DNA from 4 places in the Vreelandella sp. F11 genome. Region 1 is predicted to be linked to each of the others. Evidence: predicted binding sites of a transcription regulator. Region 1 holds the regulator's gene; each other region holds the start of a gene.
What was found. The regulator sigma-54, encoded in region 1, starts transcription at its own class of promoters, with help from an activator protein. The targets are predictions, from matches to a motif close to TGGCACNNNNNTTGCTNT.

Region 1 (2,203 bases):
GCCCTTTGCGGGCGTAGACCCCATTTCGGTAGGCGAGATTAAAACCATCATCCGTGCGTTGAAGCAGCGCCATATCGGTGTACTGATCACCGACCACAACGTGCGTGAAACCCTGGATATTTGCGATATTGCGTATATCGTCGGTGATGGGCAAATCATTGCCAGCGGCTCACCAAGTGCCATTCTCGATAATCAGAAGGTCAGAGACGTATATCTGGGTGCTGATTTTCGCCTTTAAACTAATCAACTGTGCCTACAATCACCACCTGCCCATAAACCTATTTTTTGGCTCTGTAAATAGCGCTCTGCAACAACTTTACTACCAATGGCATGCTTATTGCACTTGCACCAGGCACTCACTCGCACTAGTGTGGAGCCTTCTGATTAACGAGTGGTTCTCAGATGGTCATGAAAGCTTCTCTCCAACTGCGTATCGGCACACAGCTGACCATGACGCCCCAGTTGCAACAAGCGATTGCGCTGTTGCAACTCTCGACGCTGGATCTTCGTCAAGAAATTCAGCAGGCTCTAGATGCCAATCCCATGCTGGAGCAGGAGGATGAATTTAGTGAGCAGGCTGTCAGCGAGCCTAAGGAAGAAGAGTGGTCAGAGAGCATCCCTACGGAGCTCTCGGTAGATAGCGACTGGTCCGATACCTATCAAGATATGGGTAGCCAGGGAGGTAGCAGCAGCGAAGGCCCCGATTTTGAACGCCAAGCGGCCGGACAGAGCCTACATGGGCACCTGCTGTGGCAACTTGCCATGACCGACTTCAGCGCCCGCGAGCAGCTTGTCGCGGAGAGCCTAATCGACGCACTAGATGCAAACGGCTACCTGACTCAGCCACTTAACGATATCCGTGAAGGCCTACGAGCCCAGGGTATTGATGGGCTTAGTCAGCGGGAAGTGGAAACCACACTGCTTAAGCTGCAGCAGTTTGAGCCAACCGGCATATTTGCCCGCGACTTGCGTGAATGCCTAATGCTGCAGCTTGCCGCTCTTCCCGACGATACGCCGCTGCTGGTACCCGCCCGCCGCCTAGTGCGTCAGTTTCTTGAAGCGCTCGGCAAGGATGACATGCGCCTGCTGAAACGCCGCCTAGGGCTCGACGACGAACAGTTGGCCGATGTCATTCTACTGATTCGCAGCCTGGATCCTCGCCCAGGCAGCGCCTACGGCGACACCGACGACAGCTATGTGACCCCCGACCTAGTCGTCCGCCACGATAACGAAGGCTGGCATTTGGAGCTCAACCCTGAGGCCCTACCACGGCTGCGTATTCAGCCCGACTACGCCAGCCTGATTAAGCGTGCGGACAAAAGCGATGACAACCAGTTTCTCAAAGAGCACCTCCAGGAAGCGCGCTGGCTGATCAAGAGTCTCTCCAGCCGTAACGATACGCTGCTGCGGGTGGGTCGTGAAATCATCACCCGTCAGATTGGCTTTTTAGAGCACGGCGAAGAGGCCATGAAGCCGCTGATACTGGCAGATATCGCTGAAGCCGTTGAGATGCACGAATCGACTATCTCACGGGTAACGACGCAGAAATATATTCATACCCCACGCGGTGTATTTGAGCTCAAGTACTTTTTCTCCAGCCAAGTGAGCAGCCAGGATGGCGACAGCCACTCCAGTACCGCCATCCGCGCGCGGCTCAAAAAACTCATTCAAGAGGAGCCCCCTGGCAAACCGCTTTCTGACAGCCGCTTAGTCACGCTATTAGGCGAAGGGGGGGTGCAGGTAGCGCGTCGCACGGTGGCTAAATACCGCGAAGCCATGGGCATCCCCTCCTCCAGCGAACGGCGCCGTTTACGCTAGACCCTGATGCCGTTTAAGGGAAACTCTCGACAAGGGCTTTGCAACGCGGCAAAAAGGGTTACAATCGAAGTACAGTCCGATGGATAAGGAGTACGTCAATGCAAGTTAATATCACTGGTCATCACGTAGAACTGACTGACGCCTTGCGTGACTATGTCAACGAAAAACTTGAGCGTGTAGAGCGCCACTACGACAATATAACCACGGTGCAAGTCACCTTATCAGTGGAGAAAGAGCGCCAGCAGGCCGCCTGTACGCTGCACGCCGCAGGCGCGGATTTACATGCGGAAGCCATGGACAGTGATATGTACGCCGCTATCGATGCCCTAGCGGACAAAATCGACCGTCAACTCGTTAAACATAAGGAAAAAGCACAAGCTCGCGC
Region 2 (2,203 bases), 1.6 Mb from region 1:
CGTGATCCACAACGTGGCTCACGCCTACGGCAAAACCGCGACCTTTATGCCGAAGCCGCTGGTCGGTGATAACGGTTCGGGTATGCACGTTCACCAGTCGTTCTGGAAAGATGGTAACAACCAGTTCGCCGGTGATGAGTATGCTGGTCTGTCTGAAATGGCGCTGTTCTACATCGGTGGCATCATCAAGCACGCCCGCGCCCTGAACGCTTTCACCAATGCTTCTACCAACTCGTACAAGCGTCTGGTGCCTGGCTTTGAAGCGCCGGTTATGCTGGCTTACAGTGCCCGCAACCGCTCGGCATCGATCCGTATTCCTTACACTGCTAGCCCGAAAGGTAAGCGTGTTGAGGCGCGCTTCCCTGATCCGACTGCCAACCCCTACCTGGCGTTCTCTGCCATGTTGATGGCGGGTATCGACGGTATCAAGAACAAGATCCACCCTGGCGATGCCATGGACAAAAACCTGTACGACCTGCCGCCAGAAGAAGGCAAGTCAGTACCGACTGTGGCGCACAGCCTGGATCAGGCCCTGGAAGCCCTCGACGCTGACCGTGCCTTCCTGACTGAAGGTGGCGTGTTCACCGACGAGATGATCGATGCCTACATCGAACTCAAGATGGAAGAAGTGGAGCGTATTCGTATGACCACTCACCCCATCGAGTTTGATATGTACTACAGTTGTTAAGTACAGCTGTTAAGCACAGCTGCTAATCAGCGTTACTCGCCTTTGACTGTGACTATCAGTCAGGCGGTGGTAACAATGATTATTAAGAGAACCCCGCTACGGCGGGGTTTTTTGTTGGGGCTGAGGAGCACAGCGATGTGTTTTGGCTAACGGGGCTTCCCCTGGGCGGCACGCGCTTCAAGCGGAGCTACTCGATAGTTGTCAGCGTGTGCAGCACCGCACGGCAGCAGTGATGTTTACGGTTCCTTAAAAGCGCCTTTATAGACGCAATTAGCAAAGTGCTACCAGAAAAACAGCTCGACATACTCCTTTCCAAAACCTGAATGCACTAAAGTGGTGCATTGACAGGGGCATTTGGCGCGACAAGTGCGCTAAAACGATCCACTCTCTTCCGCTGCGATGCCCGCAAGCCGTGCAAATGGGCGTGGGGGCGTAGTTGGCGCGCTTTTTGCAGTTCCCTCATGGAGCATCCACCTGTAGGTCTGTATCGGCGATGGAAGACGTGATTTTTCAGGACACCACTATGCACCAGCGTTTGATTGAGCATCTCACCACGGCGGTATTGCTGCTAGACGGCGAGCTGCGCGTGCGCTGGATGAACCCTGCTGCTGAAGCGCTGTTAGCCGTCAGCCTTAGCCGTGTTCACGGCATCAGCCTGGATACGCTACTGGGCGGGGATGAGAGCATTGACGATGTATTGGCCAAAGCGCGGGATGCGTTTCACCCTTATACCCAGCGCGAAGCGCGCATTACTCCGCTGAATAGTGAACCGCTGACGGTTGACTACACGGTGACGCCGTTATCTGACGATGAGCTGTTGCTGGAAGTAGAGCCACGGGATCGGTTGATGCAGATCTCCCGTGAAGAGGCGCTCACCACCCGCCAGGAGACCATCAAGGTGCTTGCCCGGGGGCTTGCTCACGAAGTCAAAAACCCCCTGGGTGGCATCCGCGGGGCGGCACAACTATTGGAGCGGGATCTAGATGACCCGGCGCTGCGCGAATATACCCATATCATCGTCGAGGAGGTGGATCGGCTGCGCGATTTGGTCGACTCCATGCTCGGCCCTAACCGCATTCTTAAGCATGAGCCGGTCAATATTCACAAAGTGCTCGAGCGGGTGCGGGCGCTGCTGATTGCCGAGCACCCTTGCGTGACGATTAGCCGTGATTACGATCCCAGCTTGCCCGACCTCTCCGGCGACGAGTCGCAAATGATTCAGGCGGTGCTCAACGTGGCCCGTAATGCGGTGCAGGCCATGAGCGACGCGCAAACACCGGAACCTTCTTTAATACTGCGTACCCGCGCTCGTCGCCAATTCACCCTGGGGGCTGAACGCCACCGGCTGGTCAGCGAAGTCGCCGTGGTCGATAACGGTCCAGGTATTCCCGCTGCGCTGCAGGAAACGCTGTTTTACCCCATGGTGTCGGGGCGCGCAGAGGGCAGTGGTCTTGGGCTCTCTATTGCCCAGTCGATATTGCACCAACATCAAGGGTTAATCGAATGCGACTCACG
Region 3 (2,203 bases), 2.2 Mb from region 1:
TTAACTATTGTGGCATAACAATGCGTTGACGCTAAGTTCAGCCTATGGCGAAATCCATAATTTGCCAACCTGATTACCGTCAACGCTGCCAACGCTGGGAAGCTCTTTAGCCACTAAACTGTTGATTTCTATAGACCTAACGTTGATCTCATGTTTTCGTCTTAGTACCAGATAAATAATCAGACTGGTCGTCTAGCGGCGAATTTTTTACAGTGTTGTCGCTGTCAGCGCAAGACACTGAAGACGCTTTCTCTAATGTAACTGCTTCCTCATGTGTCTGCTCGTCGGCTGTCAGCGCTTGTGGAGACTCGGGTTCGGCGTGCTCCAGTGACTTATCAACGACCTCTTCCACTTTATGTGTCCAACGGCGTAGTGTGCTGGCGAGCTCCGAGCTCATGGGCTTCAACAGTTTGTTGTAGTCAGCATCGTAGTCGTCCAGACCATCCCGAACGTTGTAGTTACCCGTGGCCCACAGCCGCTTCAGGGCCTGCCGGCGTAAAGGGCCGCTTACCCCAGGCGCCATAAAAGCGCTAAAGTCGCTGCCTGCTTCCAATGTCGTTGGGTCAGGCAAGGTGTGGTCGAGGCTGCCAGGCTCTGGTTCCCGTTCTGGCGCTTGCGGTGTGTCAGTTGCCTGTTGCGTCTGCTCGGTCTCGTTATAAGCCGCTGCACTCGACTCCGTGGCCGTTTCATCACTTGTGGGTGCGTCCGCGGGCGGCACGTCTTTTTGCGTTGGCACATTACGCTTCAGCCGCGACCAGCGCTCTAAACGACTCATTCTGGCTGCTCCTTGGTGGGCGTCTCTTTGCCGCGCCCCGCCCCTTTGCGTTTCTTCTTGCGCATTTCCAACGGTGCTTCACCGTGGCGCGCGAGATAGCTCTCAATCCAGACCTGAATCGCCATGGGCATTGGCGCTTCAAGCACCTGCTGTTCGCCATCCATCCATCCCGCCGCCACATCCTGGCTGGCGGTGATGGCATCAGGTTGTGGGGGTTGCCCGGTGAACCCAGCCCGCACAAATAGCCGTGGGGTGGCGGAGGTTAAGTTAAAGCGGTAGGCAGCACGCTCGGTCATCGACAGCTGTAGGTTAAGCACATGTTCGCCCTGATCAGACAGCGCAAGTTCAGCAATGCGCCACTGGGTTAGGCTAAAGCGTCCCACCTGCTTGGCTTCGGCAATCAAGGCAATACTGACTGGGCGTAGGTTATCACTCATAACATCAGACCTTTTGCCATAAACGGATAGCGCTTGAATAGGTAGACAAGTAAGCCTCCACGGCGCCATCATCGTCAACCCTGTCGTTTTGCGAGAACTGTTTTGCGAGGATTAGCCATGCCCGCCCTTGAGCCCGCTCTTCAGATAAGCCGAGCCCGCTTGCCTGCCACCACCGAGATCAGCATCGTTGATGAGTATGGCGATGCCCGCCAGCAGGCGATCGCCGCTGAAAGAGCGTTGACGGTCTACCTCAATAAACGTGAAATTGTCACGCTAATGACACTGGGCGACGATCCGGAAGCCTTAGTGGTGGGCTACCTGCGCAATCAGGGGCTACTGCGCGCAGCCAACGATTTACAGGCAGTGCAGGTCGACTGGGACGTCGAAGCGGCGGTGGTGATTACCCGCCATCTGCCCGAGGATCTGGAAGCTCGGCTAAGCACCCGCACGGTGACCACCGGCTGCGGCCAGGGCACGGTCTTTGGTAAACTGCTCGACCAAACCGCCCTCACGACACTGCCGGATACCCCGTTGGCACAATCCACGCTTTATCAACTGCTGCAAAATCTTAATGCCTATAATGAGACCTATCGCAGTGCGGGTGCAGTGCATGGCTGTGCGCTCTGCTATCAAACCGAGGTGCTTGATTTTGTTGAAGACGTCGGTCGGCATAACGCGGTGGATACTTTGGCGGGACGCCAATGGCTGCAGCAGGCAGACAGTGGCAATGCGGATATTTTCTACACTACCGGGCGGCTGACGTCTGAGATGGTGCTGAAAGTGGCCCAAATGGGTATTAGCGTGCTGGTATCGCGCTCGGGTGTCACCCAGAAAGGCGTTGAACTGGCCGAGCGTTTTGGGGTGATGCTGATTGCCCGCGCCAAAGGCCGTCACTTCCAGGCGATCAATACCCAAAACCGTTTAGCGCTGGACGCGATCCCGTCTCGGCCATCCCATGCCCGTTCTTCGCAAGAATATCGTTCCTCAACGA
Region 4 (2,203 bases), 2.2 Mb from region 1:
GGTTAATCAACTTAGGCGCAATGTTCTGGAAATCGTTGGTGGGAGAGACAATATTAGCGGCGGTATTCGTAGAGAGAGTTGCGATGATAATCAGCAGCATCGCTAGCACCACCCAAAAAGGACTGTCGATCATCCCAATCAAATTGACCGGATCCGCAATGGTTTGCCCTACCAGCGATTCAGATGCTGCGGTGAGTACTACACCAAGAGCTGCAAAGAAAAACATCGTCATCGGTAACCCAATCACCTGGCCGACGATCTGATCTTTTTGGCTTTTCGCAAAACGGCTAAAATCAGGGATATTCAACGATAGCGTCGCCCAAAACCCGACCATGGCGGTCAAGCCTGCAAAGAAGTATCCATATACCGAGGCCCCTTCAGGCCGCGACGGTGGCTGGGCCAATAGCTCGGTCATCGACATATGCGGCCATGCCCACACCATCAGTCCAATACCCACGGCAAGCAGCAGCGGCGCCGCCAGCGTCTCCAGCCATTTAATCGACTCTGCCCCACGAATCACCACATAGAGGTTCATCGCGCCGAAGACAAAAAAGCCGATCACTTCTCCGATGCCGCCAAGCGCAGCCCAAGCGGGAATCAATTCAGACAGCAGCAAGTGAATAGCCAGCCCGCCAAACATGGTTTGGATGCCAAACCAGCCACAGCCAACCAACGCTCGCACCAAGCAGGGTACGTTGGAGCCTAAAATACCGAACGATGAGCGCAGCACGACCGGGAAGGGAATACCGAACTTGGTTCCAGGAAAAGCGTTTAACGTAAGTGGTATCAACACGATCACGTTAGCCAAGAGAATGGCGAACAGCGCCTCCCCCACGCTCAGCCCAAAGTAGGCGGTTAATACCCCGCCGAGGGTGTAGGTGGGCACGCAGATCGACATGCCTACCCACAGCGCCGCAATATTCCACTTGCTCCAGGTTCGCTCGCTGGCCTGGGTCGGCGCAATATCCTCATTAAAGCGCGCGCTTTGGCGTACATCGTCCCCTACATCAAGCTCTATGAGTCCGCCTCGATCCACCATCTGAGAGGTTGTTTCGGTCATTTTTTATCTCCTCAGCATTGCGTTATTGCGCTGCCTAGCTCCCACGGTCAGTGGAGCTTTTCAAAAAGGCGCTTAGAAATCATGGCTTTTAGACACCACAGTTCTTAGAAACCAAAGCTCTTAAAAACCTTAGCTTTTAGAAAACAAGCAATAAGCGTGCCTACTTAAAAAAGCAGAGCAGTTAACTCATTGATTAAAAAAGCTGCCTTTCTGGACAACAATATTATTGTTAGCTTGTTATCTTTATATTTTCCCCACATCAAACGAAAACCAACTAAACAAAGCTAGATCAAAAAAAATATTTGCACCAACTTTAAACAACAAAAAACGAAATACAGCCTTAAAAAATGTATCAATCAATTGATTTTAAACGAATTAAAATACAACCCAAAACAGTGCAAAGGTTCACCAAAAAAGTGAACAGTGCCACATAGAACAATAAAAACAAGCAAACTCAAATAGTTAAATACAAATTAACAAATCTCCTCTAAACACTTGCTAAAACTACCCACCCAGCGCTACTTTCAACAAAAGCTGTCTATTTCGTCAGCTTTATAAAACTAGTTTCAAGAACACTACAAACATACTCCATATATCAACAATCAGAGGGAGCCTCTCATGCAGAAGATGAAAATCGGGTTGATTCAGATGGGCCTGAAAACCAGCACCGATCTTGAACCCGAAGCTATCCGCGACGCCATGAACGAGGCACATCTGCCAATGATTCAGCAAGCAGCTGATCAGGGCGTGCAGGTGCTTTGCTTCCAAGAAGTGTTTAACCAGCCCTACTTTTGCCCCAGCCAGGATGGCAAGTGGTATGCCGCCGCCGAGCGGGTACCGGAAGGCCCTACCTGCCTAATGATGCAGAAGCTCGCTGCTGAGCACCGTATGGTGATTATCGTACCGGTCTATGAAGAGACCGAGACCGGCATTTACTACAACACCGCCGCAGTGTTCGACGCCGACGGCAGCTACCTGGGCAAATACCACAAAACCCATATCCCTCAAGTGGCTGGTTTTTGGGAGAAATTCTTCTTTAAGCCGGGGCAATCCAACTGGCCGGTATTCGATACCGCCTACGGCAAAATCGGCGTGTATATCTGCTACGACCGCCACTTCCCAGAAGGCTGGCGGGCGCTGGCG

Region 2: a site for sigma-54 is predicted at 1,126-1,143, ahead of glnL (nitrogen regulation protein NR(II)). Genes of this name have one in related genera too.
Region 3: a site for sigma-54 is predicted at 1,214-1,231, ahead of ACFIOZ_RS18730 (DUF3305 domain-containing protein). Genes of this name have one in related genera too.
Region 4: a site for sigma-54 is predicted at 1,205-1,222, ahead of ACFIOZ_RS18770 (NCS1 family nucleobase:cation symporter-1). Genes of this name have one in related genera too.

Annotation. Positions count from the first base shown of each region.
Region 1 is NZ_CP170448.1:1,853,087-1,855,289, reverse strand. It holds gene lptB (LPS export ABC transporter ATP-binding protein) at 1-238, shown strand, start outside; gene ACFIOZ_RS08330 (RNA polymerase factor sigma-54) at 403-1,818, shown strand; gene hpf (ribosome hibernation-promoting factor, HPF/YfiA family) at 1,917-2,203, shown strand, end outside.
Region 2 is NZ_CP170448.1:245,186-247,388, forward strand. It holds gene glnA (glutamate--ammonia ligase) at 1-688, shown strand, start outside; gene glnL (nitrogen regulation protein NR(II)) at 1,212-2,203, shown strand, end outside.
Region 3 is NZ_CP170448.1:4,085,549-4,087,751, forward strand. It holds gene ACFIOZ_RS18725 (DUF3306 domain-containing protein) at 149-775, opposite strand; gene ACFIOZ_RS18730 (DUF3305 domain-containing protein) at 772-1,212, opposite strand; gene ACFIOZ_RS18735 (formate dehydrogenase accessory sulfurtransferase FdhD) at 1,330-2,203, shown strand, end outside.
Region 4 is NZ_CP170448.1:4,096,028-4,098,230, forward strand. It holds gene ACFIOZ_RS18770 (NCS1 family nucleobase:cation symporter-1) at 1-1,060, opposite strand, end outside; gene ACFIOZ_RS18775 (nitrilase-related carbon-nitrogen hydrolase) at 1,679-2,203, shown strand, end outside.